4 regions of the Kitasatospora sp. NPDC004614 genome follow, and region 3 is predicted to be linked to each of the others. Evidence: riboswitches for the same ligand, from Rfam matches in the RefSeq annotation. Region 3 holds a riboswitch; each other region holds the start of a gene.
What was found. Region 3 has a riboswitch for cobalamin ahead of cobN (cobaltochelatase subunit CobN). Riboswitches for the same ligand answer to the same signal wherever they lie in the genome.
Positions count from the first base shown of each region.

Region 1: it holds a riboswitch for cobalamin, as region 3 does, so the genes downstream of both, ACFYST_RS24855 (ribonucleoside-diphosphate reductase subunit alpha) here and cobN (cobaltochelatase subunit CobN) in region 3, are expected to answer to the same signal.
Region 2: it holds a riboswitch for cobalamin, as region 3 does, so the genes downstream of both, metE (5-methyltetrahydropteroyltriglutamate--homocysteine S-methyltransferase) here and cobN (cobaltochelatase subunit CobN) in region 3, are expected to answer to the same signal.
Region 4: it holds a riboswitch for cobalamin, as region 3 does, so the genes downstream of both, ACFYST_RS12500 (HoxN/HupN/NixA family nickel/cobalt transporter) here and cobN (cobaltochelatase subunit CobN) in region 3, are expected to answer to the same signal.

Region 1 is NZ_JBIALR010000013.1:100,128-107,506, forward strand. Features, by position in the region: gene mctP (monocarboxylate uptake permease MctP) at 1-1,494, shown strand, start outside; gene ACFYST_RS24840 (histidine phosphatase family protein) at 1,661-2,407, shown strand; gene ACFYST_RS24845 (helix-turn-helix domain-containing protein) at 2,415-3,398, opposite strand; gene ACFYST_RS24850 (GNAT family N-acetyltransferase) at 3,668-4,162, shown strand; cobalamin riboswitch at 4,283-4,415, shown strand; gene ACFYST_RS24855 (ribonucleoside-diphosphate reductase subunit alpha) at 4,588-7,020, shown strand; gene ACFYST_RS24860 (ribonucleotide-diphosphate reductase subunit beta) at 7,020-7,379, shown strand, end outside.
Region 2 is NZ_JBIALR010000026.1:34,931-42,309, forward strand. Features, by position in the region: gene ACFYST_RS33460 (hypothetical protein) at 341-1,591, opposite strand; gene cobF (precorrin-6A synthase (deacetylating)) at 1,873-2,634, shown strand; cobalamin riboswitch at 2,698-2,920, shown strand; gene metE (5-methyltetrahydropteroyltriglutamate--homocysteine S-methyltransferase) at 3,068-5,374, shown strand; gene ACFYST_RS33475 (CAP family protein) at 5,789-6,436, opposite strand; gene ACFYST_RS33480 (hypothetical protein) at 6,911-7,294, shown strand; partial or broken gene ACFYST_RS33485 (GNAT family N-acetyltransferase) at 7,315-7,379, shown strand, end outside.
Region 3 is NZ_JBIALR010000001.1:1,108,471-1,115,849, forward strand. Features, by position in the region: gene cobN (cobaltochelatase subunit CobN) at 1-2,777, opposite strand, end outside; cobalamin riboswitch at 3,052-3,190, opposite strand; gene ACFYST_RS04855 (hypothetical protein) at 3,415-5,022, shown strand; gene ACFYST_RS04860 (precorrin-8X methylmutase) at 5,019-5,645, shown strand; gene ACFYST_RS04865 (precorrin-2 C(20)-methyltransferase) at 5,642-7,237, shown strand; gene ACFYST_RS04870 (cobalt-precorrin-6A reductase) at 7,234-7,379, opposite strand, start outside.
Region 4 is NZ_JBIALR010000004.1:70,616-77,994, reverse strand. Features, by position in the region: gene ACFYST_RS12525 (aminopeptidase P family protein) at 1-877, opposite strand, end outside; gene rpmG (50S ribosomal protein L33) at 1,010-1,174, shown strand; gene ACFYST_RS12515 (type B 50S ribosomal protein L31) at 1,232-1,474, shown strand; gene ACFYST_RS12510 (XRE family transcriptional regulator) at 1,520-2,023, opposite strand; gene ACFYST_RS12505 (EamA family transporter) at 2,022-2,789, shown strand; gene ACFYST_RS12500 (HoxN/HupN/NixA family nickel/cobalt transporter) at 2,812-3,924, opposite strand; cobalamin riboswitch at 3,955-4,151, opposite strand; gene ACFYST_RS12495 (DUF6445 family protein) at 4,231-4,923, opposite strand; gene ACFYST_RS12490 (Fpg/Nei family DNA glycosylase) at 5,019-5,825, opposite strand; gene ACFYST_RS12485 (AAA family ATPase) at 5,967-6,812, opposite strand; gene aroQ (type II 3-dehydroquinate dehydratase) at 6,886-7,332, opposite strand; gene aroB (3-dehydroquinate synthase) at 7,329-7,379, opposite strand, start outside.

The DNA.
Region 1 (7,379 bases), on a different contig from region 3:
CTGGGCGGCCGCAGTTTCGGCACCTGGATCACCTGGTTCCTGCTGGGCGGCGACCTGTACACCGCGTACACGTTCATCGCGGTGCCGGCCCTGGTCTACAGCGCGGGCGCGGCGGGCTTCTTCGCGGTGCCGTACACGATCATCGCGTACCCGCTGGTGTTCCTGATCCTGCCCCGGCTGTGGTCGGTGTCGCGGGTGCACGGCTATGTGACGCCGGCGGACTTCGTGCGCGGACGGTACGGGTCGCGCGGGCTGTCGGCGGCGGTGGCGCTGACCGGCATCCTGGCGACCATGCCGTACGTGGCGCTGCAGCTGGTGGGCATCCAGGCCGTACTGGACGTGCTGGGCGTGGGCGGCACCGGGAACTGGTTCCTGAAGGACCTGCCGCTGTTCCTGGCGTTCGGCGTGCTGGCGGCGTACACGTACTCGTCGGGCCTGCGGGCGCCGGCGCTGATCGCCTTCGTCAAGGACACCCTGGTGTACGTGGTGATCCTGGTCGCGGTGATCTACATTCCGATGCGGCTGGGCGGCTACGGGCACATCTTCGACGCGGCGGCGCACAAGTTCCAGCCCGATCCGGTGACCGGCAAGGCCCCGGGGTCGATGCTCGTCGGGCCGGCCGGGCAGTGGTCGTACGCGACGCTGGCGTTCGGGTCGGCGCTGGCGCTGTTCATGTACCCGCACTCGGTGACGGGCGTGCTGGCGGCGAAGTCCCGCAACACGGTGCGCCGCAACATGGCGATCCTGCCGACGTACTCGCTGATGCTGGGTCTGCTGGCGCTGCTGGGCTTCATGGCGATCGCCGCGGGGGTGAGCAAGGGCGACAAGCACTTCAACGCCCAGCTGGCCGTTCCGCAGCTGTTCGCGGACATGTTCCCGAGCTGGTTCACCGGGGTGGCGTTCGCGGCGATCGGGGTGGGCGCGCTGGTGCCCGCCGCGATCATGTCGATCGCGGCGGCGAACCTGTTCACCCGCAACGTCTACAAGGAGTTCCTGAAGCCGGACGCGACGCCGGCCGACGAGACCCGGGTGGCGAAGATCGCCTCGCTGCTGGTGAAGGTCGGCGCGCTGGCGTTCGTGCTGGTGATGGACAAGCAGGCGGCGATCAACATGCAGCTGCTGGGCGGCGTGTGGATCCTGCAGACCGCCGTGGCGCTGGTGGCGGGCCTGTTCACCCGGTGGTTCCACCGCTGGGCGCTGCTGGCGGGCTGGGCGACCGGCATGATCTACGGCACCTGGCGGGCGTACGGGGTGTCCTCGCCGGCCACCAAGCACTTCGGCGGGTCGGCCGCGAAGATCCCGGTGATCGGCGAGATCGGCTACATCGGCCTGACCGGGTTCGTGCTGAACCTGCTCGTCGCGGTGGTGCTGACGCTGGTGCTGCGGGCCCTGAAGGCCCCGGAGGGCGTCGACGAGACCTCGAAGGCCGACTACTCCGCGGAGGCCGGTGACGAGGCTGTGGAGCGTGCCCCGCAGCCCACGCTGGCGCACTGACGCGTGCGGGGGCGCAACCCGCCCCCGTTTGCGCCCTTGGGTCGCGCCGTTGCCTCGATCGACACTGGGGTGACGGCGCGATCATCTGTTATGACCGCCCTTTTCGGGAGAGACACGGGAGAGACGAGCACCACCGAGGCAGCACCGACAACGGGGAGCCACCGCCATGACCGACCTCACCACGGTACGCAACGGGCACCGCACCCAGGCCGACGGCGGACGGCGGCTGCCGTCGGTCCTGATCGCCACCCGGCACGGCGAGTCCACCGCCAACGTGGAGTTCCGGCACGCGGACTCCACCGGTGCCCTGACCGTCCCGATCACTTGCCGCGACGCCGACATCCCGCTCTCCCTGCGCGGCCAGGCCCAGGCCCAGGACCTGGGCCGCTGGTGGGCCGCCCTGCCGCCCGCCGACCGCCCCCGCTCGGTGTGGTGCTCCCCGTACGTGCGCACCGCGGAGACCGCGAGAATCGCCCTCGCCCAGGCGTCCGGGCTGGGCGCCGTCCCGGTGGGCCTGCCGATCCGCTACGACGAGCGGCTGCGCGACCGCGAGCTGGGCGTGCTGGAGATGCTCACCAAGGCCGCCATCGAACGCGACCACCCCGCCGAGGCGGAGCGCCGACGGCGGATGGGCGAGCTGTACTACCGGCCGCCCGGCGGCGAGTCCTGGCTGGACGTGGCGCTGCGGGTGCGCGGCCTGCTGCGCGACCTGAACGAGGAGGAGGCCGGCCGGCCGGTGCTGCTGGTCGCCCACGACTGCACGGTGCTGATGCTGCGTCACGTGCTGGACCGGCTGGGCGAGGAGGAGCTGCTGGCGCTGCCGCCGGTGGGCAACTGCTCGACCAGCCTGTGGCGGGCCCGCGAGGGCCGGCTGCGGCCGTCCGGCTGGAACCAGACCTCGCACCTGTCCTGAGCGGCCGTCAGGCGGGCTGCCGCTCGGCAGCCCGCCCGAGGCCGCCGGGCCCGCCGAAGGCCCGCCGGTAGGCCTGCGGGGTGGTGCCGAGGCGGCGGCCGAAGTGGTGCCGCAGGGTGGCGGCGTTACCGAAGCCGCAGCGGGCGGCGACCGCGTCCACGCTCTCGTCGGTGGACTCCAGCAGGCGCTGCGCGAACAGCACCCGCTGGCCGGTCAGCCAGCGGTGCGGAGTGGTGCCGGTCTCCTGCTGGAAGCGCCGGGCGAAGGTGCGCGGGGACATGTGGGCGTGCCGGGCGAGGTCGTCCACGCTGGTCTCCCGGTCGAGGCGGTGGCGCATCCACTCCAGCGTCCCGGCCAGTGACTCGCCGTCGCCCTCGGGCAGCGGGCGGGTGACGAACTGCGCCTGCCCGCCGTCGCGGTGCGGGGCGACCACCATCCGGCGGGCGATCTCCCGGGCCACCTCGGCGCCCTGCACCTTGCGCACCAGGTGCAGGCAGGCGTCGATGCCGGCGGCGGTGCCGGCCGAGGTGATCACCGGGTCGTCGTCCACGTACAGCACGTCGGGTTCGACGGTGGTCAGCGGGAAGCGCTCGGCCAGCACGTCGGCGTACCGCCAGTGGGTGGTGCTGCGGCGGCCGTCGAGCAGGCCGGCGGCGCCGAGCAGGAAGCTGCCGGAGCAGATCGACAGCGTATGGGCGCCGCGCGCGTGGGCGGCCCGCAGGGCCTCGCAGAGCGCCTCGGGGTAGTGGTCGCGGATGCCGGTGGCGGTGGCGATCACCAGGTCCGCCTCGGCGAGCCGCTCCGGGCCGTACGGCACGTGGACGTCGAAGCCGGCGTGGGTGCGCATCGGGCCGGGCCGGTCGCCGACCAGGCCGAACTCGTACACCGGCAGGCCGGTGTCGCTGCGGTCCAGGCCGAACACCTCGCAGGCCACGCCCAGTTCGAAGGGGTGGATCTCCTCCAGCACGATCACCGCGACGTTCCTCAGCATCCGTCCAGCATGGCAGTGGCAGGATTTCGTGGCAATGCTGCGTTCCTGCCACTCGTGACGGGGTGCCGCGGCGCGGAGAGTGGGGCCATGACCTCCGCGCTCGCCCTGCTGGGCCTCATCGGCAGCTTCGGACTCCTCGGCGTTCTGGTCGGCCGCGACCTGAACCGCAACGGCCGCCCGGGCCGGCCCGAACGGCACCGCCCGACCGGCTACCCCTTCGACCCGGACCTGGCCGACCCGCGCCGGACGCGGTCCGGCACACTGTCCGGATGCACTCCCCGATCGTCCGCCGCGCCCTCGACCACGACCTCGCCGGAGCCGGGGAGGTCAGCATCGAAGCCTTCGTCGGCGACGGCCACACCGACCCCGCGTCCGGCTACGTCGAACTGCTGAGGGACACCGCACGCCGCAACCGGGAGGCCGAGCTGCTGGTCGCCGTCGACGGCGACGGGACGGTCCTCGGCTGCGTGACGTTCGCCGCAGGCGGCACCCCCTGGGCGGACGTCGCGCTCCCGGACGAGGGCGAGATCCGGATGCTGGCGGTCGGCGCGGCCGCCCGCGGGCGCGGCGTCGGACGGGCGCTGGTCCGCGCGGCGATGGACCGCAGCCGGGAACTCGGACTGGCCGGGATGGCGTTCTCCACCCGGCCGGAGATGACCGCGGCGCACCGGATCTACGATGCTCTGGGCTTCCTCCGCACCCCCGGACGGGACTGGGAGGCGGCCCCGGGCGTGGACCTGATGGTCTACACGATGCGGTTCTGAGGCGGTTCTGCGGCGGTTCTGCGGCCGTTCCGAGGCGGCTCCGGCGCGGTTTCCGTTGTCTACGCGCGGCACCTCCAACGCGACACGCGCTACTACATCTGGTGCCGCCAGCTCCAGCCGCCACAACATGTATGCTCGACCTCGCTGTCGAAGCAGGGGAACCCGGTGCGAATCCGGGACTGCCCCGCAACGGTGAGCGGGCTGTAGCAACGCCCGCGCAGTCCGAGGACCTGACCGACGGTGTGCGACACGGCATCCCCGCAGACGCCATGCAGCACTGTTTTGCCGTCCGGCCTCGCGGGCGGGCCGGGGGTGGGTCTTTCGCGCGCCGATCGAGCGTTTTCGGCGTGCCGTCCTCCCCTGCCGCACGCGCGCCACCGGACACCTTGAGCCACGTCCGCCGCCGCCACAGGAGAGAGTGCGCCTTGACCGTCGCCGCCTCAGTCACCCTGCCGTCCCAGGCTTCCGCCGACGCCTTCACCGACCCCGGTGCGGCACTGCTTCGGCTGCTCACCGACCGCAGCACCGACCTCCCCCAGGTGGACCCCGGCCACGTCGCCGCCGCCGCGCTGCGCGGCCGCCACGCCGGCTCGGACTTCGCCGAGCTGCGCGGGCTGGCCGTGGAGGCCGCCGCGTCGATGATCGCCGAGGACCCGCAGTACTCGAAGCTGGCCGCCCGCCTGCTGGCGATGGAGATCGCCGACGAGGCCGCCACCCAGGGCGTCACCTCGTTCTCCGCCTCGATCGCCGTCGGCCACGCCGAGGGCCTGATCGGCGACGCGACCGCCGAGTTCGTCGCCGCCCACACCGCGCTGTTCGACTCGCTGATCGACGCCGCCGGCGACGACCGCTTCGAGTACTTCGGCCTGCGCACCGTGCAGTCCCGCTACCTGCTGCGCCACCCGATCACCCGCAAGGTGGTCGAGACCCCGCAGCACTTCCTGCTGCGCGTGGCGGCGGGCCTGGCGGTCGGCAACTCCGAGCAGTCGGTGCTGGAGGTGGCCGAGCTCTACAAGCTGATGAGCCGCCTGGAGTACCTGACCAGCTCCCCGACGCTGTTCAACTCCGGCACCCGGCACCCGCAGATGTCCTCCTGCTACCTGCTGGACTCGCCGCTGGACAACCTGGACTCGATCTACAACCGCTACGCGCAGATCGCCCGGCTGTCCAAGCACGCCGGCGGCATCGGCCTGTCCTACTCCCGGATCCGCTCCCGCGGCTCGCTGATCCGCGGCACCAACGGCAAGTCGAACGGCATCGTCCCGTTCCTGCGCACCCTGGACTCCTCCGTGGCGGCGGTCAACCAGGGCGGACGGCGCAAGGGCGCGGCCTGCGTGTACCTGGAGACCTGGCACGCCGACATCGAGGAGTTCCTGGAGCTCCGCGACAACACCGGCGAAGAGGCCCGCCGCACCCACAACCTGAACCTGGCGCACTGGATCCCGGACGAGTTCATGCGCCGCGTGAACGCCAACGAGGACTGGTCGCTGTTCTCCCCGGCGGACGTCCCCGAGCTGGTCGACCTGTGGGGCGCCGACTTCGACGAGGCCTACCGCAAGGCCGAGCTGGCCGGCAAGGCCGTCCGCACCATCCCGGCGCAGACCCTGTACGCCCGGATGATGCGCACCCTGGCGCAGACCGGCAACGGCTGGATGACCTTCAAGGACGCCTCCAACCGCGCCGCCAACCAGACCGCGCTGCCGGGCCGCACGGTGCACTCCTCGAACCTGTGCACCGAGATCCTGGAGGTCACCGACGACTCCGAGACCGCAGTCTGCAACCTGGGCTCGGTCAACCTGGGCGCGCACGTCGCCCCAGGCGCCTCGGCGGACGACCTGATCAACGCGATGGACTGGGACCGCCTGGACGCCACCGTGCGCACCGCGGTCACCTTCCTCGACCGCGTGATCGACATCAACTTCTACCCGACCACCGAGGCCGGGACGTCCAACTCCCGCTGGCGCCCGGTCGGCCTGGGCGTGATGGGCCTGCAGGACGTCTTCTTCAAGCTCCGGCTGGACTTCGACTCCGCCGAGGCGAAGGCGCTCTCCACGCTGATCTCCGAGCGCATCATGCTCACCGCGTACGAGCGCTCCGCGGACCTGGCCGAGCAGTTCGGCCGCCACGAGGCGTACGGCGAGACCCGCGCGGCCCGCGGCCAGCTGCACATCGACCATTTCTTTAAAGACCAGCACAGCGGTGGTGCCACCCCGCAGTGGACCGAGCGCTGGGACGCGCTGCGCGCCCGGATCGCCGAGACCGGTCTGCGCAACTCGCTGCTGCTGGCGATCGCCCCGACCGCGACCATCGCGTCCATCGCCGGCGTCTACGAGTGCATCGAGCCGCAGGTGTCCAACCTGTTCAAGCGCGAGACGCTGTCCGGCGAGTTCCTCCAGGTCAACCCGTACCTGGTGCGCGAACTGAAGGAGCTCGGCGTCTGGGACCAGCAGACCCGGGACGAGCTGCGCGAGGCCAACGGCTCCGTGCAGGACTTCAAGTGGCTGCCGGAGAACGTCCGTTCGCTGTACCGCACCGCGTGGGAGCTGCCGCAGCGCGCGCTGATCGACCTGGCCGCCGCCCGGCAGCCGTACATCGACCAGAGCCAGTCGCTGAACCTGTTCATGGCGGCGCCGACCATCGGCAAGCTGTCCTCGATGTACGCGTACGCCTGGAAGGTCGGTCTGAAGACCACCTACTACCTGCGCTCCCGCCCCGCGACCCGGATCGCCCAGGCCGCGTCGGGCGCCGCCCGCACCGCCGCGCCCGTGCCGGTGCAGACCCCGACCCTCAGCCAGGCCGAGCAGGACGCCATCGCCTGCTCCCTGGAGAACCCCGAGTCCTGCGAGGCGTGCCAGTAATGAGCTCCGAAGACCAGAAGAAGATGCTGCTCGACCCGGGCTTCGAGCTGACGCTGCGTCCGATGCGCTACCCGTCGTTCTACGACCGGTACCGGGACGCGATCAAGAACACCTGGACCGTCGAGGAGGTGGACCTGCACTCCGACGTCGCCGACCTCGCCAAGCTCTCCGAGGGCGAGCGGCACATGATCGGCCGGCTGGTCGCGTTCTTCGCCACCGGTGACTCGATCGTCTCGAACAACGTGGTGCTGAGCCTCTACAAGCACATCAACTCGCCGGAGGCGCGGCTCTACCTGTCGCGGCAGCTGTTCGAGGAGGCCGTGCACGTCCAGTTCTACTTGACGCTGCTGGACACCTAC
Region 2 (7,379 bases), on a different contig from region 3:
CGCCGACCCGCTTCCCGCGGCAGCGGCCCCGCCGGACAACCACCAGCAGGACCCGACCTGCCACTGACCACCGTCACCACCCACGCCGGCACAGCCCCCGCCGCACCGCCAACCCCTCGGCGCAGGCGAACAGCGGCTCCACACGGTCGACGAAGACATGCGCGGACGTCAGCACCAGCCGTCCGCCGACCGCGTACCAGGACCCGGGTCCGCCCGTCCCGTTCACTCCGGCGATCCGAAGCCGTTCCACTCATGCCCACTGAAACCCGTTCCCGCTGTGGGAACCGTGGAGCCCGCGCGCCGGCCCCGCAGGTGAGAGCCCGGCGCGCGGGGCGGAGGGTCAGGAGGTCTTGGTGATGAGCAGCACGGTGTACGTCCCGCACTGGGAGCCGTTGACCTGGTTGCTGACCACCCAGCCGGCCGGGATCGGGGACGGGCCGCAGACCACCAGGTAGGTCTGGGTGGTGACCTTCGTCAGCGTGTACACGGTGTAGACCCCGCACAGTCCGGAGTTGCCGAACGCCTGGGTGATCACCCAGCCGGCGGGGATCGGCGACTGTCCGCAGACGGTCAGGCTGGTCTGGGTGGTGACCTTCGTCAGGGTGTTGACGTTGTAGGTGCCGCAGGCCGAATTGTTGCTCTGCACCTGGGTGATGACGTACCCGGACGGGATCGCGGACTGGCCGCAGACCTGGAGCGTCGTCTGGTCGGCGACCTTGACCAGCGAGTACCCGGGGTAGCTGCCGCAGCCGGCGCCGCTCTGCATCGTGGTGATCACCCAGCCGTCGGGGATGCGGGAGTTGGAGCACACCTGGAGCGAGGTCTGGGTGGTCACCAGCGTCACCGTGTACGTCCCGTAGGTGCCGCAGGCGGGCGAGTTGGGCTGGATCGCGGTGATCACCCAGCCGGGGAGGATCGCGGACTGGCCGCAGTCCTGGAGCGTGGTCTGGGTGGTGACCTTCAGCAGGGAGTACTGCGGGTAGTTGCCGCAGCCGGCGCCGTTCTGCGAGGAGGTGATCACCCAGCCGTCCTGGATCGGCGACATCGCGCAGGCCTGGTACGAGGTCGCCGTGGGCGGGATCAGCGTCACGGTGTACGTCCCGTAGGTGCCGCAGGCGGGCGAGACGGTCTGGACCGCGGTGATCACCCAGCCGGGGAGGATCGCGGACTGGGCGCAGTCCTGGAGCGTGGTCTGGGTGGTGACCTTCAGCAGCGAGTACAGCGGGTAACTGCTGCCGCAGGTCGGGCCGGTCTGCATCGCCGTGATCACCCAGTGGTCGGGGACGGGCGAGTTGGAGCAGGCCTGGATGGTGGTGGCGTCGCCCAACTCCGTGATGGTGAACAGCCCGTAGCCGCTGCACCCGGCCCAGTTCTCGCTGGTGATCACCCAGCCTGCGGGGACGGGGGTGTACCCGCAGATGGTGGTCGTCGCTCCCTGCGCCACTGCCGGAGCGGCCTGTGCCACTGCCGGAGCACCCTGTGCCACCGCCGGAGCGGCGTGCGCCGTCGGCGCGCTCACAAGCGTGACGGCGCCCAGCAGGACGGCCATCACCGCGATCCATCTGGTCAGTGTCTGCCGAAGTCCTGTCATCTCCGTTGCCCCTCCTGGTCGGTGTCCGGCGCGGTGAGCCTGGCAGGCCGCCGGGTCCGTGAACAGACCGCGTCCCACCTGCGGCGTTACCGCCGGATCGGGGCCGAAAACCGTTCGCCCACCCCTGCACCGCCCTGGTCCACCGCGCCCCTCGGGATCGGCCCCCGCGGAAGGACGACACCCGGCCGAGTTCGAAGGCGGCAGCTGGTTGACGGAGCATCCGTTCCCCAACGTGCCTCCCACCTGCGGCTGCGCGGGAGGGACCAGGCAGAATCGGCGTCATGCGTACCCTTCTCGTCATCGGCATCGGCGCGGGCGATCCCGACCACCTCACTCTGGAGGCGGTCAAGGCGATCGGCCGCACGGATGCGTTTCTGCTGCTGGACAAGCCCGAGGAGCGCCAGGACCTGATCCGGTTGCGGCGACAGATGATCGCCGAGCACGGGCGGCCCGGGCACCGGGTGGTCGAGTTGATCGACCCGGCGCGCGACCGGAGCACGGCCGCGTACCGGGAGGCCGTCGAGGAGTGGCGGGAGCGGCGGGCCGATCTGGTCGAGCAGGCGGTGATCGAGGAGCTGGCGGACGGCGAGACCGGTGCCCTGCTGGTCTGGGGCGACCCGGCGCTGTACGACAGCGTGACCGCCGTGCTGGACCGGATCCTGGCGCGCGGCCGCACCGAGTTCGAGTACACCGTCATCCCCGGCATCAGCAGCATCTCGGTCCTGGCCGCCCGCCACCGCACCACCCTGACCCGCACCGCGCGGCCGGTGCGGATCACCACGGGGCGCCGCCTCGCCGCCGAAGGCTTCGGGCCGGGCTCAGAAGACGCGGTGGTGATGCTGGACGGGCAGGCCGCGTTCACCAAGATCGACCCGGCGGGTGTGCACATCCACTACGGCGCCTACCTGGGCACCGAGGACGAGATCCTGGCCTCCGGTCCGCTCGCCGAACAGGCGGACCGGATCGCGGAGTTGCGCGAGCAGGCGCGCGAACGCAAGGGCTGGATCATGGACAGCTACCTGCTGCGCCGCACCGAGGACTGACCCCGCACACCCCATCGAGCGGACGGGTGCGGAGCCCAACTCCCCCACCCGTCCGCCTCGTTCTAGACTGATCGCGCAACTGGTTCGCGCACTGCCTCTGGGCAGGCGCGTCGTAAGAGGGAACCCGGTGGGAATCCGGGACTGCCCCGCAGCGGTGAGTGGGAACGACCGCCGTCATACGCACTGGGTCCGGACGGGCCCGGGAAGCGACGGCCAGTAGGTGTCCGGGCGTCGGCCCGGGCGGGGCCCGCGAGTCCGAAGACCTGCCCGTTGCCCGGGTGCGACGGCTCGCTCCCGGCCTCCGGTGACCTCGCGGGCGGGTCGGCCAACCATCGGTCGGGCAGGCGCAGTTGACAGCGCCGCACGACTCACGGGCCTTCGCTTTCCGCGGTGTCGTCGGACCCAGGTTCGAGGCTCGCGAAGGAGAGTCCCCTTGACCACGAGGTCCACAGCCGCGGCAACTGTCCACGGCTACCCCCGTCAGGGCGCCGACCGGGAACTGAAGAAGGCCGTCGAGGGCTACTGGAAGGGCACCGTCGCCGCTGACGCGCTGCTCGCCGCCGCCGCCGAACTGCGCTGCGCCAACTGGCGTCAACTGGCCGGCGCCGGCATCACCGAAGTCCCCACCGGCGACTTCTCGCTGTACGACCACGTGCTGGACACCACCGTCGCCGTCGGTGCGATCCCGCCCCGGCACCGGGCCGCGGTGGACGCCGACCCGCTGGCCGGCTACTTCGCCATGGCGCGCGGCACCCAGGAACTCGCGCCGCTCGAAATGACCAAGTGGTTCGACACCAACTACCACTATCTGATACCGGAGTTGGGGCCGGACACGGTGTTCGTCGCGAACTCCGCCAAGCAGGTCGGCGAGCTCCGCGAGGCACTCGGCCAGGGCTACCGGGCCCGCCCGGTGCTGCTCGGCCCGGTCAGCTACCTGCTGCTCGCCAAGGCCGCGCCCGGAACCGCGAACGGTTTCGAGCCGCTCACCCTGCTGGACCGGCTGCTGCCGGTGTACGCCGAACTGCTGGCCGAACTGCGGGCCGCCGGCGCCGGATGGGCCCAACTGGACGAACCGGCGCTCGTCCAGGACCGCACCCCGGCCGAACTGAACGCCGCCGCCCGCGCGTTCCGCGACCTCGGCGCGCTGACGGACCGTCCGAAACTGCTGGTCGCCTCGTACTTCGACCGCCTCGGCGAGGCCCTGCCGGTACTTGCCGAATCCCCGGTCGAGGGTCTGGCGCTGGACTTCACCGGACCGGCCGCCGGCAACCTCGCCGATCTCGCCGCGGTCGGCGGCCTGCCCGGCAAGCGGCTGGTCGCGGGCGTGGTGGACGGCCGCAACGTGTGGATCAACGACCTGGAGAAGTCGCTGGCCACCCTCGCCACCCTGCTCGGCCTCGCCGACCGGGTGGACGTCGCCCCGTCCTGCTCGCTGCTGCACGTCCCACTGGACGTGGTCGCCGAGCGCGACCTGGACCAGCAGATCGGCCGCTGGCTGGCGTTCGCCCGGCAGAAGGCCGCCGAGACGGCCCTGCTGGCCCGCGCCCTGCGCGAGGGGACCTCCGCCGTCACCGCCCAACTCGCTGCCAACCGGGCCGACTTGGCGTCCCGCGCGGCATCCCCGATCACCCGCGACCCGGCCGTCCGGGCCCGCGCCGCCGCCGTCACCGACGCCGACACCCGCCGCGCCGACCCGTACCCCGTCCGCGCCGCCGCCCAGCGGGCCCGGCTCCAGTTGCCGCCGCTGCCCACCACCACCATCGGCTCGTTCCCGCAGACCGACGAACTGCGCACCGCCCGCGCCGAGTTGAACGCCGGACTGCTGGAGGAGGCGGACTACCACGCGCGGATGGCCGACGAGATCCGCGAGGTGATCGCCTGCCAGGAACAGGCCGGCCTGGACGTGCTCGTGCACGGCGAACCCGAACGCAGCGACATGGTGCAGTACTTCGCCGAGCAGCTCACCGGCTACCTGACCACCCGGCACGGCTGGGTGCAGTCCTACGGCACCCGGTACGTGCGGCCGCCGGTGCTGGCCGGTGACATCTCCCGCCCGTCCCCGATGACCGTCGACTGGTACGCGTTCGCACAGAACCTGACGGACCGCCCGGTCAAGGGCATGCTGACCGGACCGGTCACCATGCTGGCCTGGTCGTTCGTCCGCGACGACCAGCCGCTCGCCGACACCGCCCGGCAGGTCGCGCTGGCGCTGCGCGACGAGGTCGCCGACCTGGAGGCGGCGGGCGCGGCGGTGATCCAGGTGGACGAGCCGGCGCTGCGCGAGACGCTGCCGCTGCGCCGGGCCGGGCGGCCCGGGTACCTGGACTGGGCGACCGGGGCGTTCCGGCTGGCCACCTCGCCGGTGCGCTCCGACACCCAGATCCACACCCACATGTGCTACGCCGAGTTCGGCGACATCCTGGGCGCCATCGGCGAGTTGGACGCGGACGTGATCTCCCTGGAGGCGGCCCGCTCGCACATGCAGGTCGCCCACGAGCTGGCCGCCGCCGGCTGGTCGGCCGAGGTCGGCCCGGGCGTGTGGGACATCCACTCGCCGCGCGTTCCGTTCCCCGCCGAGACCGTCCTGCTGCTGCGCCTGGCGCTCACCACCGTCCCCGCCGAGCGCCTGTGGGTCAACCCCGACTGCGGCCTGAAGACCCGCGGTTGGCCCGAGACCCGCGCCGCGCTCCACAGCCTGGTCGCCGCCGCCCACACCCTCCGCGCGGAGCTGCCGGGCTGACGGCCTGTCGGACTGACGCGCTGACGGCCCTGGTGGTTCAGACGTCGAACCGGACGCCGGTCAGCCGCTCCGACAGCTCCCACAGCTCCCACAGCCGCCGTGCACACGCTGGTGCAGTCGCTGCGCTACCAGGTGCAGGCCGACACGCCGTCCGTGCGGGTGCAGGAGGTGGTGTTGCCCTGGTCGACACGGCGATGACGGCGGACCGGGAGGGCGCGGTCCGCAAGCTGTCGGCCGCCGAGGCCGCCACCACGATCGTCCGGGGCATCGAACGTGGCCGCCCCGTCGTCGCGGTGGCGCCTCCCGCGCCCTGCCGGCGCTGCTGCGCGTACACCACCCGATCGCCCACCGCATCCTGCGGGACGGCTGAACACCGCCCTGGTTCTCGGCCGGAATTCAGCTCTGACGACGGCCCTACGACCTCACCACCGGCAGGACGTTCTCCCGGTACGACTTGCCCGGGTCCTTCGGATCCGCCGCGGAGTTCCCGCGCGGTGCGAAGTCGCACGCGATGTACGTGTCGAACCAGAAGTAACCGTCCTTGTCGGGGCCGCCGTCGCGCCGGCCGCCCACCCGGGCGCAGCCGATCTTCGTGGTGGACTTCCACACCAGCTGGGTGAAGTTGCCGGTCTCGCGGGAGAAACCGGGCTTGCTGTAGTCGTAGGACGCGGCCCCCGCGTACCAGGAGTCCACCGCGCCCTTGCAACCGTCCGGCGTGTAGCCGCCTTCGGGGTTGTCGCCGGCGAACGAGCTCCAGCTCAGGGTCTCGCCGTACGCACGGGCCAGACCGTCGTGCTGGAAGCCGCCCGGCTCGGAGATCTTCTGTGCGCGGGACTTGGCGTACTCCACGATCTCCGGATCGATTGCGAGCGGAGGTGCCTGGTGCTTGGCCCGGTACGCGTTGATGGCCGTGAGGCAGTCGCTCTGGAACCCGTTGTCCGTCCGGTCCGCGAACGCACGCCGCACCGGACCGGCAGCCGTCGCGGGCTGCATCACCGTCATCATCGCCACGGCCGCCGCAGCCGCCGCCAGGGCAACCCTGCGGACCTGAGGTGCAATCAAGGAGTCCTCCTACTCACGCTGATCCAACTGCCCTGCTTAACGCTCTCACCTCCCCCAGGGCACGACACCCGGCCGACGGTGCGGCGCGCACGCGGACCTGCGCAATCGTTGTTACAGCCTCGGTACGTCCGCCCAGTGTGTCGGTGGCGGGCGCTACAGTCCGCCCGTCGTCGAGTAGGAGTGCCATGAACAGCCAGATCGACTGGCCGTCAGTCCGGGAGCGGGTCATCGCCGTGGAGGAGGCGGATCGGCGTGCGCGTGGCCTCGCGCCCTCTCGGCATCCGACGTTCGAACCCGTCCTGACTCCCGACGAGATCGCGGAGGTCGAGGCGCAGTGCGGTGTCGAACTCCCCGCCGACTACCGCTCGTTCCTGGCCGAGGTCGGGGTGAACGGCCCAGGTCCGTGGGTTCGAGCTCACCTCGTTGCGCCGAGTCGACGGCAGGTGGGGGTGGGTCTGGGACGACGACGAGACCTTGCGCTGGCTGCTGGACTCCAGCGGGCCGTTCGTCGAGACCGAGGACTGGCCGACCCGCCAGGCGGAAATCCTTCGAGCCGCCGGATACGAGCCCACGCCCCAAGGCGCAGACAACCGCTCCGACTTCCGCAGGGCCTTCGGTGAGGCCGGCGGCGAACGCTGGTACCGGGAGCGCGGGCGGGGTGCGATCCACCTCAGCAACGACGGGTGCGGGGCATCCGGCTGGCTCATCGTCGTCGGCCCGCATCGCGGGGAACTCCGCGACCGGGAGCAGGGCATCAACCCGCCCTTCGAGCCGTACGTCGACGCGGCGGGAAACCGCCACACCTTTGGCACCTGGTACCTCGAGTGGCTCGAGCGGTGCGAGTCGGCGGCTCAGTGATCAAGGGCACCCTGGACGCACTGGGGTGTTTGCAGGTGACGTACATTCCGGGGCTCGGGAAGGGCGGTGCGGAGCGGGCGTTGAT
Region 3 (7,379 bases):
AACAGCGCCACCACGTGCGGGAACGCGTCGCGGAAGAACCCCGAAATGCGCAGCGTCACATCGATCCGGGGACGGCCCAACTCGGCGAGCGGAATCGCCTCCAGACCCGTCACCCGGCGCGAGGCGTCGTCCCACACCGGGCGGACGCCGAGCAGCGCCAGCGCCTCGGCGATGTCGTCACCGGCCGTACGCATCGCCGAGGTGCCCCACAGCGACAGGCCCACCGACGGCGGGAACTGCCCGTCGTTGTCGGCCCGGTAGCGTTCGATCAGGGAGGCGGAAAGCGCTTGCCCGGTCTCCCAGGCGAGCCGGCTCGGCACCGCCTTCGGGTCCACCGAGTAGAAGTTCCGCCCCGTCGGCAGCACATTGACCAGCCCGCGCAACGGCGACCCCGACGGCCCCGCCGGAACGAACCCGCCCTGCAGTGCGTGCAGCACCGCGTCCAACTCGTCCGTGGTCGCGGCGAGTCGGGGCACCAGCTGCGCCGCCGCGAACGCCAGCACCTCGGAGACGGCCGGCGGCAGGCCTGCCGCGACCTTCGCGACCGCCGCCGGGTTCCAGTCCTCCGCCTCCATCGCCTCCACCAGCGCCCGCGCCTGCGCCTCGGCCGCGTCCGTCGCCCCCAGCGTCAGTGCTGCCTCGTCCAGACCGAGCGCCTCCCGCAGACCCGGCAGCGCACGCACGCCGCCCCAGATCTGCCGCGCCCGCAGGATCGCCAGCACGATGTTGACCCGGTCAGTACCGCGCGGAGCCTGGCCGAGCACGTGCAGACCGTCACGGATCTGCGCGTCCTTCACCTCGCACAGCCAACCGTCCACGTGCAGCAGGAAGTCGTCGAACCCGTCGTCCTCCGGCCGCTCCGCCAACCCCAGGTCGTGGTCCAGCTTCGCGGCCTGGATCAACGTCCAGATCTGCGCCCGGATCGCCGGCAGCTTCGCCGGGTCCATCGCCGCGATGTTCGAATGCTCGTCCAGCAGTTGCTCAAGACGCGCGATGTCACCGTACGAATCGGCCCGCGCCATCGGCGGCACCAGGTGATCGACCAGCGTCGCGTGCGCCCGGCGCTTCGCCTGCGTACCCTCACCCGGATCGTTCACCAGGAACGGGTACACGAGCGGCAGATCGCCGAGGGCGGCGTCCGGACCGCACTCCGCCGACAGTGCCGCCGTCTTGCCCGGCAACCACTCCAGATTGCCGTGCTTGCCCAGGTGCACCACCGCGTGCGCACCGAACCCGCCGTCCTGCTGCGCCGCCGCGATCCAGCGGTACGCCGCCAAGTAGTGGTGGCTCGGCGGCAGATCCGGGTCGTGGTAGATCGCCACCGGGTTCTCGCCGAACCCGCGCGGCGGCTGGATCAGCACCAGCAGATTGCCCGACCGGAGACCCGCCAGCACGATGTCGCCGTCCGGGTTCTGCGACCGGTCGACATACAGCTCGCCCGGCGCCGGACCCCAGTGCTCCTCCACCTGCTCGCGCAGCGCCGCCGGGAGCGTGGCGTACCAGCGCCGGTAGTCGGCGGCCGGGATGCGCACCGGGTTGCGGGACAGCTGGTCCTCCGTCAGCCACGCCTGGTCGTAGCCGCCCGCCTCGATCAGCGCGTGGATCAGCGCGTCGCCGTCGTGGCCGTGCCCGGTCCCGGTGTCCAGACCCGGCAGGCTGTCGCCCAGGTCCATGCCCTCCGCGCGCAGCCGCTCCAGCAGCCGGATCGCCGAGGCCGGGGTGTCCAGGCCGACCGCGTTGCCGACCCGCGCATGCTTGGTCGGATAAGCGGACAGAACGAGGGCGAGGCGCCGCTCGGACGCCGGAGTGTGCCGCAGCCGCGCATGCCGCACCGCGATCCCGGCGACCCGCGACGCACGCTCCGGGTCCGCTGCGTACACCGTAAGCCCGTCCTCGTCGACCTCCTTGAACGAGAACGGAACAGTGATCAGCCGACCGTCGAACTCCGGCACCGCCACCTGCGTCGCCGTGTCCAACGGAGACAGCCCGTCGTCACTGCCCGCCCACTGCGCCCGCGACCAGGTCAGGCACAGCGCCTGCAGGATCGGCCGGTCCAACGCCGCCAACTCCCCGGCGTCCCAAGCCTCTTCGTCCCCACCCGCCTGCGCGTCGGCCGGCCGGGTGCCGCCCGCCGCCAGCACCGTCGTCACGATCACGTCGGCCGCGCCCAGCTCCGCCAGGAGCTCCGGCTCCGCGCCGCGCAGCGACGCGCAGAAGTACGCGCGGGCCTGCGCACCCTCGTCCTCGATCGCCCGGCAGAGCGTCTCCACGAACGCCGTGTTGCCGCTCATGTGGTGCGCCCGGTAGTACAGCACCGCGACGGAAGGGCCCTCCGAGGTGCGGGCGGTGCGCTCCAGCGGACCCCAGGACGGGGCCGAGGCCGGCGGCGCGAACCCGTGACCTGTCAGCAGCACCGTGTCCGACAGGAACGCACCCAGCTCCGCCAGGTTCTCCGGACCACCGTGCGCCAAGTACGCGTGCGCCTCCGCCGCGATGCCCGCCGGCACCGTCGACAACTCCATCAACTGCGCGTCCGGCGCCTGCTCACCCGTCAGCACCACCACCGGACGCGGCCCCGCGAGCAGCACGTCCAGCCCCTCCTGCCAGGCCCGACGCCCACCCAGCAGCCGCACCACCACCAGCTCCACACCCTCCAGCAGGGCAGGCAGCTCGGCGGGATCCAGGCGTGCCGGATTGCCCCAACGGAACCGCACCGGCCCGCTCGACGCCCGGGCACTCAGCAGGTCCGTGTCCGACGTGGACAGCAGCAGGATCATGCGAAAGCCCTCCCGGGCATCTCGAACAGCGCGGACAACCCGGGCAACCCGGTCAACCCGGTGGTGGGAGCACAGGTGTGATCGAGGACGTGGGACGGCCCGACGGGCGGTGCGATGGACAGCCCGGTGGACGTCGCGACGGACGGCCCGGGGGATGTCGCAACGGACGACGGCCCGGTGGATGCCCCGGTGGGGACAGAGCCCACGGGCACCCGCCGGGATGCGGGCATGCGGCAGCGCATGGCACGGACCTTCCTCGGGGTCCTCGCCCCGGGCAGTGGAGGACGGCCGGAGTTCCTGGCTCCCACGGCTCACTGAGCCGCGGTCACAGTGGCGGGACCGCACCGGATTCTCACCGGACTTCCTCCGCTGTGCCGTCGCTGGCAGCGGACACCCCGAGAGGTGCCCGCCCAGCATCGTACGGGTTGATGGCCCGTCGGCGGGAGTGTGACCTGCGACGCCCCACCGGTTCCGCCCCCGGGAACCCGTGCTGACCTGGGGATTTGACTCTGGCGCGGGACCTTCGGGCGAGCTCCGGGCGACGATTGGGGCTGCCACTCGGGTGGTGGCCGGGCTGCTGGTCGGGGCGGTGGTCGGGGCGGTGGCGCGAATCGCGGCCATGGGTATGCTCGCCGCCATGCCACCCACACCCGACGCCCTTGCGGCACCCTTCGTCGGGCCCGACCGAGGCCGCGCCGACGCCTGCCCCGGCGCGCTCCGCCTGCACCCCGCCGAGGACGGCCAACTCGCACGACTCCGCCTCCCCGGCGGTTACTTGACGTACCATCAGCTACTCGCCCTGGCCGACGCGGCCGACGCGCTGGGCGACGGCGAAGTCGAGATCACCTCCCGCGGCAACCTCCAGCTGCGCGGCCTGCGCGAACAGTGCGCCACCGACCTCGCCGAACGGCTCCGCTCCGTCGGCCTGTTGCCCTCCGACACCCACGAACGCGTCCGCAACATCGCCGCCTCCCCGCTCGCCGGCCTCGACGGCCGCGGCGCCCCGGGCGTCGATCTCCCGTACTGGGTGCGAGAGTTGGACGCCGCCCTGTGCGCCGCACCCTGGGCCGCCCGACTCTCCGGCAAGTTCCTGTTCGCCCTCGACGACGGCCGCGGCGACACCGCCGCCCTCGACGCCGATGTGACCTTGATCGCAATCGGCGACGGCCGCGCCCTGCTGCGCCTCGGCCGCGCCGACCACGCCTCCACCGTCGACCACCCCGTCCCCGCCGCCCTCGACGCCGCCCGCCACTTCCTCGACCTGGCCGCCGGCCGTGCCTGGCACCTGCGCGAAGTGCAGTCCGAACTGCCCGCCGGCGACGTGCCGCTGCCGCGATTCACGGGGGAGCGACCGGTGCTGGGTGCGATCCCCGGTGGTGGTGGTGGCGGTGATGGCGGCGGTGGTGGTGGCGGTCGCGGTGGCGGGGTGTCGGTCGGGCTGCGGTTCGGCCGTGCGACCAGTGCGCAGTGGCGACTGCTGGCGGACGCGCTGGCGTCGGCGGGGGAGGGGTGCGACGGCGCGAGCGGCGGCGGCGGCGCGAGCGTGCGGCTCACGCCGTGGCGGGGCGTCGTGGTGCCCGGAGCCGGTGCCGACTGGTTGCCACGCCTCGCCGACGCGGGCTTCCGGGTCGAGTCCGGAGGCCCCTGGGAGGGCGTCAGCGCCTGCACCGGTCTGCCCGGTTGCGGGAAAGCGCTTGCCGACGTTCGTGCGCAGGCCGTGCGCGCGATAGCCGCCGTTCCTGCTGTGGGGCTGCCCGTTCACTGGTCCGGGTGCGAACGGCGCTGCGGACACCCGGCCGGTCGCTGGGTCGACGTGCTGGCCACCGCAACCGGATACCGGGTCGCCGTGGACGGGCGGGCCCGCGAGGTCGGTCGGGGTGCGGGGGGTGGCGGCGCCGAGATTGTCCGTGCGGGTATCGGGTCCGGTGGGAGGGGGGTCGCGGGGGGTGGCGCCGAGGAGAACATCTACGCGGAGATAATCCGCGCAGGGATCAACTCGGCGGGCTGCAACACCGGCGACAAAAACAGCACCAAAAACGACATAACCGGGCAGAACGGCACCGGGCAGAACGGCACCGGGTGCAACGGCACCGGGCGCAACAGCGCCGAGAACCGCAGCGCCGAGAACCGCAGCGCCGAGAACCACAGCGCCGAGAACGACAGCACCGAGCGCAACAGCGCCGAGAACGACATCGCCGAGGCAGTCGCCGAGGCGCGCAATGCCGAATGGCGGAGGACCGAATGATCGACTACGAGAAGGACGGCGCATCCATCTACCGCCAGTCCTTCGCCACCATCCGCGCCGAGGCCGACCTCGCCGCGCTGCCTGCCGACGTGGCCCAGGTCGCGGTGCGGATGATTCATGCCTGCGGCATGACCGACCTGGTCGAGGACCTGCTGTGGTCGCCGAACGTGGTCGCCGACGCCCGGCGTGCCCTGCGTGCCGGGGCGCCGATCCTCTGCGACGTCAACATGGTTGCCAGTGGCGTGACCCGCAAGCGGCTGCCCGCCGACAACGAGGTGATCTGCACCCTCACCGACCCGTCGGTGCCCGAACTCGCCCGTGCCATGGGCACCACCCGCAGTGCCGCCGCGATGGAACTCTGGCTACCCCGGTTGGAGGGCGCCGTGGTTGCCGTCGGCAACGCGCCGACCTCGCTGTTCCGGCTGCTGGAGCTGATCGAGGCCGGCGCGCCCCGGCCCGCCGCCGTGATCGGCGTCCCGGTCGGCTTCATCGGCGCCGCCGAGTCCAAGCAGGCCCTGGCCGAACACCCGGCCGCACTGGAACACCTGGTGGTCCGGGGCCGCCGGGGCGGCAGCGCGATCGCCGCTGCCGCGATCAATGCGATTGCGAGCGAACAGGAATGACTGAGCGTCAGGAAATCGACGGGGCCGGGCAGTCGGCGGCCGGGGAGTCGGCGGCCGGGCGGCTGTACGGCGTCGGTGTCGGGCCGGGTGATCCGTCGCTGATCACGGTGCGCGCCGCCGAACTCATCGGCCGGGCCGACGTCATCGCCTACCACTGTGCGCGGCACGGGCGTTCGCACGCCCGGGCCATCGCGGAGCGCTATCTGGCGGGCGGCCAGATAGAAGAGCAGCTGATGTACCCCGTCACCGTGGAGACCACCGACCACCCGGGCGGATACCGGGGCGCGTTGGACGACTTCTACCAGGAGGCGTCCGACCGGCTCGCCGCGCACCTCGACGCCGGGCGGATGGTGGTCGTCCTCGCCGAGGGCGACCCGCTGTTCTACGGTTCCTACCAGCACATGCACAAGCGCCTCGCGCACCGCTACCCCACCGAGGTGGTGCCGGGCGTCACCTCCATCAGCGCTGCCGCCGCTCGCCTCGGCGCCCCGCTGGTGGAGGCCGAAGAGGTCCTGACGGTCATCCCGGGCACCCTGCCGGAGGAGGAGTTGACGGCGCGCCTCGCCGCCACCGACTCGGCCGTCATCATGAAACTCGGCCGCACCTTCCCCGCCGTGCGCCGCGCCCTGGAGCGGGCCGGGCGGCTGGACGAGGCGCGGTATGTCGAGCGCGCCACCATGGAAGGTGAGCGCACCGGCCGGCTCGCCGAGATCGAGGCCGACAGCGTGCCGTACTTCTCGGTCGCCGTCCTGCCCAGCCGGGTCGCCGCCCTCGACTCCGACGGCAAGCCCTTCGAGGCGCTGGCGGTAGAGGGAGGGGAACTCCCCGACGGCGAACCGGCGTTGGGTGAGGTCGTGGTGGTCGGGACCGGCCCGGCGGGGCCGCTGTGGCTGACGCCCGAGGCGCGTGGGGCGCTCGCCAACGCGACGGACCTGGTCGGCTACACCACGTACCTGGACCGGGTGCCGGTCCGGGCGGGGCAGGTGCGGCACGGGTCCGACAACAAGGTCGAGGGTGTGCGGGCCGAATTCGCCCTGGAGTTGGCGCGTCGCGGCCGCCGGGTCGCGGTCGTCTCGTCGGGCGACCCGGGCGTGTTCGCGATGGCCACCGCCGTGCTGGAGGCCGCCTGCCAGGACCCGTACCGGGACGTCGCCGTGCGCGTGCTGCCCGGGATGACGGCCGCGCACGCCGCCGCGTCCCGTGCCGGTGCGCCGCTCGGCCACGACTACGCGGTGATCTCGCTCTCCGACCGGCTCAAGCCCTGGGAGGTGATCGCCCACCGACTGCGTGCCGCGGCCGAGGCCGACCTGGTGCTCGCGCTGTACAACCCCGGGTCCAAGTCCCGTACCACGCAGGTGGGTTCGGCGCGTGATCTGCTGCTGGAGTACCGCGACCCGGCGACGCCTGTGGTGATGGCCCGGGACGTGGGTGGCCCCACCGAGCGGGTGCGCACCGTCGCGCTGGCCGAACTCGACCCCGCCGAGGTCGACATGCGCACCCTGCTGCTGATCGGCTCCACCCAGACGCAGTGGGTGCAGCGCGGCGGCGACCGTGAAGTGGTGTGGACGCCGCGCCGCTACCCGGAGGACTAATTCACCAGCTCGCGCAGCCAGTTGACCGCCCCGGCGACGTCCGGGGCGGTCCGCACGCCCTGTGGGGCGGCCGGGCGCTGGACGACGACCACCGGCAGGCCGCGTTCGCGGGCGGCGGTCAGCTTGGGGGCGGTGGCGGCGC
Region 4 (7,379 bases), on a different contig from region 3:
CGTGCTCGGCGTGGCCCGCGGCCTGCAGGATCGAGCGGGCCGCGTCGTCCGGGACGTGCTGCTCGACGCCCGGCCCGAGCGCCTCCCGGCCGGCCCGCTGAGCGCGGAACACCAGGCGGTGCAGCTCGACCTGCCAGGCGGCGGGGGCGGCCCCGATCACGAAGGTGCGGGCGGTGGAGATGCCGTAGCCGCGGTACTGCGCGCCCAGCGCGACGGTGAGGAAGTCGCCCTCCTCGACCCGGCGGTCGGTGGGCTGGTGGCGCTCCAAGCCGGAGTGGCTGCCGGTGCCGACGGAGACCGGGAAGGCGGCCCGGTCGGCGCCGTGGTCGATCATCCGGCGTTCCAGCTCCATCGCCAGGTGGCGTTCGGTGCGGCCGACCAGGATCGATTCGAGCAGCTCGCCGAGCGCCTGGTCGGCGATCTCGGCGGCGATCCGCAGGTCGGCGAGCTCGTGCTCGTCCTTGACCACCCGCAGCCGCTCCACCGCCCGGTCCAGGTCGAGCAGCCGGGCCGGCTCGGCCTGCCGGGCGACGGCGCGGTGCCGGGCGACCGTCAGGTCGTGCTCCTCGACGGCGAGGTCCCGCACCCGCAGCCGGGCGGCGGCCTCGGCGGCGGCCACCGCGGCGTCCGTCTCGGCGGGCGCCGCCAGCCGGGTGACCTCCTCGTCCACCTCGCGCTCCACCGACTCCTCGGGCGGCACGTCCTGCGGCAGCGCCAGCACCGCGCGTTCGCGGGTGAGCAGCAGCGCGGCGCCGCACGGCGGGCAGCCGGTGAGGTAGCGGACGTTGGCGGCGCGCGTGATCAGCGCGGCGTCGGCTCCGGAGGCGCTGCAGTACTCGCGGAGGCGTTCGCGTCGGGCGGCGTGCGCGTCGGACATGTCTCCGAGCCTACGAACGGGGCCCGGGGGCCGCCCGTCGGAACGGGCCCGATCGGGGCGGGAATGCGGCGGGGCAGGGGCGTGTTGTGGCCACATGAAAACGGCAATCGTTGCCGAGAGTGGAGGTTCGAGATGGCGCGCAGCGAGCTGCGACCGGTGATCACGCTCCGGTCGGCGGCGGGCACGGGCTTCAGCTACGTGACCCGCAAGAACCGGCGGAACAACCCCGACCGGATCGTCCTGCGGAAGTTCGACCCGGTGGCCGGGCGGCACGTGGAGTTCCGCGAAACCCGCTGACCACAGGGCAGTTGAGGGCGTTCGAAGGCTGTTGAAGGCTTGGCGAAGGAGGAGCAGATGAAGCAGGGAGTGCACCCCGAGTACCGTCCGGTGGTGTTCCGGGACAAGACGGGCGGCCTGTCGTTCCTGACCCGATCCACGGCCACCAGCGGCCGGACGGTCGAGTGGACGGACGGGCGGGCGTACCCGGTGGTGGACGTCGAGACGTCCTCCGCGAGCCACCCGTTCTACACCGGCAAGGCCCGCCTGCTGGACACCGCGGGCCGGGTGGAGCTGTACCGGCGCAGGTACGGCCTCTGACAGACGTGCGGCGAAGGGCCCCGGGAGCTTCCCGGGGCCCTTCGCTCACTTGCCGGCCGGCGGGGGCACGGAGACCACCAGGGTGAGCCGGCAGTCGCCGGTGCCCTCGTTGCGGTAGCTGTGGGCGGTTCCGGCCTCGTAGGAGGCGGTGGAGCCGGCCGGGATGCGGTGGGCGCGGCCGTCGAGGACGAGGGTGAGTTCGCCCTCGTCGATCCGGGCGATCTCGACGGTGCCGGCCGGGTGCGGGTCCGAGGCGTGGGTCTCGCCGGGGCGCAGGTGCCAGGTCCACAGCTCCAGCGGGCCGGGGGCCTCGATGCCGTTCAGCAGGACGCCACTGCCGCCGTCCGGGCCGCTCCACAGCCGCACGGCGTCCTCGGCGGGGATGATCCGCACCACCGAGGTCTCGTCGTAGTCGAGCAGCCGGGCGATCGAGACGCCGAGGGCGTCGGCGAGCCGGACCACGGTGCCGACACTGGGGTTGGTGCGGGCCTGCTCGATCTGGACCACCATGCCGCGGCTGACGCCGGAGCGGGCCGCGAGGGCGTCCATGTTCGCGCTCGGCGTCGTGGTCCTCTCGCAGACCGCCGCCGCCCTGGTCCTCGTCCTGGCCGTCACCGCCACCGGCGGCTGGGCCGACGCGGGCCCCGCGCTCTGGTACGCCGTCGCGGCCGGCGTGATCGGGCCGGTCGCGCTGCTCGCCTTCTACAAGGCACTGGCGCTCGGGCCGATGGGCGTGGTCTCACCGCTGGCCACCGTCGGCGTGCTGGTGCCGATCGGCGTCGGCCTGTTCCTCGGCGAACGGCCGGGCGCCGTCCAGGGGTTGGGGATCCTGGTGGCGATCGCCGGGGTCGCGCTGGCCGGCGGCCCGCAGCGCGGCGGACCGGCTGTGAGCCGCCGGGTCCTCGTCCTCACCCTCTCCGCCGCGTTCGCGTTCGGCGCGGTGCTCGCCCTGATCGCGCATGGCAGCGCCGGCGGCGGACTGCTGCTGACGCTGTGCGTGCAACGACTGACCAACGCGGTGGTCGGCATCGGCATGCTGGCCGCCGCCGCCCGCCGGGAGCCGGTCGAACTGCGCGGCGCGGCCCGTTCGTTGCCCTCACTGACCGCCGTCGGCGTCGCCGACGTGGCCGCGAACGGCCTGTACGCCGCCGCCACCCACCTGGGCTCGGTCGCGGTGGCGGCGGTGCTGGCCTCGCTCTACCCCGTGGTGACGGCGCTGATGGCGCGCGGCCTGCTCAAGGAACGGCTGCTGCGGGTCCAGGTGGTCGGCGCCGGACTGGCCGTCGCCGGAACGCTGATCCTGGCCGCAGGTTGACTTCCCGTCAGGCCGCGCGTTCTCAGGCCCCTGCCCCCGCGAAGGCCTTGGACCGCCGGGCGATCCGCCAGTAGCCGATCGCCGCCGCCCAGACCACCACGAACAGGCCGACGATCACGAAGCCGACGTTTTCCAGACCGAGTCCGGCGATCCAGCCGGACACCGGATCGTCCAGGCCGAACTTGTCGTGCAGCACCGCGACCAGCTCGATGGTGCCGATCACGAAGGCCACCGCGATCGACAGCCCCGTAATGGTCAGGTTGTAGTACACCTTGCGGACCGGGTTGGAGAACGCCCACTGGTAGGCGAAGTTCATGAACGTGCCGTCCAGCGTGTCGAACAGGCTCATCCCGGCCGCGAACAGCAGCGGCAGGCAGACGATCGCGTACCAGGGCAGGCCGGACGCCGCACCCGAACCCGCCATCACCATCAGGGTCACCTCGGTCGCGGTGTCGAAGCCCAGGCCCAGCACCATGCCCACCGGGAACATCTGCCCGGGCCGGGTGATCGAACGGGTCGCCCGGCCCAGGATCCGGGCCAGGAAGCCCCGCGAGTCCAGGTGCTTCTCCAGCTCGGCCTCGTCGTACTCACCGGCCCGCATCGCCCGGAACACCCGCAGGATGCCCAGCAGCGCCACCAGGTTGAGCGCCGCGATCAGGTACAGGAACGCCCCCGACGCGGTGGTGCCGATGGTGCCCAGCACCTGATGGGTCGTCGAACCCTCGTCCATCAGGGTGCCCGCCAGCGCCGCCCCGCCGGCCACCAGCGCAGCCATCAGCACCACCATCGAGGAGTGCCCGAGCGCGAACCAGAAGCCCACCGAGACCGGCCGGCGGCCGTCCGCCATCAGCTTGCGGGTGGTGTTGTCGATCACCGCGATGTGGTCGGCGTCGAAGGCGTGCCGCATGCCCAGCGTGTAGGCCGTGATGCCCAGGCCCACGCCGAACACCTGGGTACCCACCTGGTACTTCTCCGGCACCACCAGGAACAGCAGCGTCCCGAACGCCGCCACGTGCAGGGCCAGGATCACCGCCATCAGGCCGGCGGTGCGCAAGGTGTCCTCGCGCCGCCAGCGGAAAGCAGGAAGAGGGGAGCCCGGGACGTTTCCGGGCACGGTCGAATTGGACGCGGTCATCCGCGCATCACGCTCCAGCACCTCGTGGATCACTTCGTGAGATGCCGTGGCCGGTCTCCTGGCTGACGGGGTGTTCGGCGTCGGCGCCCGGCCTTCCCGGCCGCGAGCGGCCAGTGGCACGAGGTGGGAGCCGACGACTCCCCGATCACAGTGGCGAGGGCCGCTCCGGACTCCTGTGACGAGCACAGTGCACCGGCTTCCCGAACACCACGGCCCGCCCACCGTAGATCCGGCCACCACGCGGCGGCAAGAGCGTCACACCGCGCAGGTGTCGAAGATCACGCCCGCCCGGCGGCTGACGGCGCGTCACGCCATCCAGAAGAACACGCAGGTCATCCGCTTCTCGTCCAGGGTGGAGCCGTAGTACTCGGTCGCGGTGTGCATCAGGTTGGCGGTGTACAGCAGCAGCCGGTTGTAGCGGTGCGGAACGGCCAGATCCTCGGTGAACGAGTCCGGCGGGACGAAACGGGTGCCGAGCGCGTCCACCAGATTGTTGTGCGGGGCGACCACGGTGTTCCCGCCGAGCCGGCCCCCCGGCAGGCTCTGTCGGTAGAAGCTCGTCCCGCACCGCTTCGGCACGTTCGGGTTGAGGTACAGCACGGCGGCGTACCGGCACAGCGACCGCGAATCGGTGTGCGGCCGCGGCTCGCACTCCCCCTCCCCCACCACCTGCACGCAGTTGTGGTTGAACGTGCCGCCCTCGGCCTCGCTCAACGCCCAGATCCGCGGCGCCTGCACGGTCTCCCGCACCAGCTTCTCGACGTGCGCCAACTCCTCCGGCTCCAGCCCGGGCATCGCCCGCAACCCCGGCCAGGGCTCCGGCCTGTGCGGATACCCCTCGTCCCAGTCGGTACGCGCCAGATGCCGGGCCCGCACCGCATCCGGATCCGGCAGGACATCGTCCAGCACCCAGTAGTCACGCCCCTTGGTGGGCTTGCGGTACGGGAGGACCGGAAGGGCCGGAGTCGGGCGCGGGCCCTGGAACGGTTGCACGGGCATGGACCCGACAATAGGAGCGCGCCCCGAACCCCTCGCCCAAGGGCCGGTCAACCTTCCGTCAAGGCTTCCCCACTACCCTCCGTGATGACGACCCGTCATGCCTGCTGGCAGCGCGGGCACCAGAACAGGTTCCGGGCCGCCAACTCCTCGGTCCGCACCGGGGTTTCACACACCAGACACGGCTGATCCTGCCGCCGGTACACGTACACCTCACCACCGTGGTCGTCCACCCGCGGCGGACGCCCCATCGCCTCCGGCGTGTGCTCCGGCCGCACGGTGTCGATCCGCCCCGCCGCGACACCGTCATGCATCAGCGCCACCAGATCCGCCCAGATCGCGTCCCACTCGGCCCGGCTCAGATCCCGCCCCGCCCGGTGCGGACTGATCCCCAACCGGAACAGCACCTCCGCGCGATACACGTTGCCGACACCCGCCAGCACCTTCTGATCCATCAGCAACGCGGCCACCGTCGTCCCGCTCCGCGAGATCCGCTGCCACGCCGCATCCCCCACCTCCCCCGGCCGCAACGGATCCGGCCCCAGCCTGCGATGCACCGCCGCCTTCTCCCCCGGCGTCAGCACCTCGCACGCCGTCGGCCCCCGCAGATCCGCGTACCCACTCCCGTTCTCCATCCGCAACCGCACCTGCCCCACCGGCTCCGGGGCCTCCCCCACCCCGAACTCGTACTTCCCGTACAACCCGAGATGCACATGCAGCCAGTCGTCGCCGAACCCCAGGAACAGATGCTTCCCGTGCGCCTCCGCAACCTCCAACACCCGCCCGTCCAGCAGCCCCGCCCCCTCCGCGAAGCGCCCCTGCGGCGACGAAACCCGCACCGCCCGCCCCCCGAACAGCTCCCCGTTCAACCCGGCCAACCGATGCACCACATGCCCCTCGGGCACCCGCGCCACCTCCACATTCGTTCCCGTCCAACACCCCCATTCTCCCCGCCCCCACCGACACCCCGGCAGAGCCGGCCTGCGCGCAGCGCTCGTCGCGGGTCGGGTTGCGCGGCGCGGGTGGAGGGAGCTCCCCGCAGGGGGTCAGCGTTGGTGGAGGCGGGAGAGGATCGCCTGGTCGAGCGCGGCGGCCGTCTCGGGGACGGTGAGGTTGGAGTTGTCGATGATGGGGAGGCCGGAGGTGCGCCAGCCGGCCATGCGGCCGTGGATGCGGGCCACTTCGTCGTCGGAGAGGCGGCGGTTGCCGGAGCGTTCGGCGTTGCGGGCGAGGACGCGGTCGAGGCCGGGGAGGAGGACGACGGGGATCATGCCGGGGCCGATGTGGCGCTTCCAGCCGCCGAGGCCGATCGCGGGGCGGTCGGGGAAGACGGCGTCGTCGATGATGCAGGAGATGCCGTTGGCGAGGTAGTTGCGGCAGGCGAAGCCGCAGGTGCGCCGGGCGAGGCGGTACTGGGCCTCGGAGGCGGTGTTCCAGCCGGACTGCGGGTTGGCGAACCCGGCCTGGACCCACTCGCGGACGTCGTCGAGGCTGATGTGCGCGGTGGGGGTGGGACGGCGTTCGGCCCAGTAGCGGGCGACGGTGGTCTTGCCGGCGCCGGCCGCGCCGATCAGCAGGACGGCGATCGGTCCGACGGGCAGCGGGGCGGCCGGTGCGGGCATCGGCGGTGGCGCGGCAGGGAGTTGGACGGTGCCGCCGCTGGGGAGCAGGAAGTGCCCGGTGCCGCCGGGGACGACGGGCGCGACGGCCTTGAGCGGGACGGTCGGCCGGTCAGGGCGGGTGGCGATCGGCCCGAGGGTGGGTATGGCCTGGGTGGTGGCGGGCAGTACCGGTGCGGGGTACGGCTGTTGAGGGGCCGTCGGATACGGGGGCGTCCCCGGGCGGGGCGGCACCTGGCCCCCCGGATGGTGGCTCTGCGCGTACTGGCTCACCGTCACCTCCCTGCGCCGAATGTACACGTCGGCCCGGTGGCGGGCACAAGTCCGCCACCGGGCCGCGCGGTGCTCAGCGGGTGGTCAACTGTTCGGCGAGTGCCCGCAGGGCGAGTTCGTACGAGCCGAGACCGAAGCCCGCGATGGTGCCGGAGGCGACCGCGGCGATGACCGAGGTGTGCCGGAAGGTCTCGCGGGTGTACGGGTTGGAGATGTGCACCTCGATGAGCGGGGCGGTGCGCTGTGCGGCGGCGTCCCGCATCGCGTACGAGTAGTGGGTGAACGCGCCGGGGTTGATCACCACGGGGGTCTTGGCGTCCGCCGCTTCGTGCAGCCAACCGACCATCTCGGCCTCGGAGTTGGTCTCCCGGACCTCGACCGAGAGCCCGAGCTCCGCGCCCAGGGCAGCACAGCGCGCAACGAGCCCCGCGTACGACGTGGAACCGTACACGTCGGGCTCTCGGGAGCCCAGCCGGCCCAGGTTGGGGCCGTTCAGGACGAGCACCGGGACGGCGGTCATCCGGAGACCTCCGCGTACGCGGCGACCAGCAGCGACGGGTCGGGGCC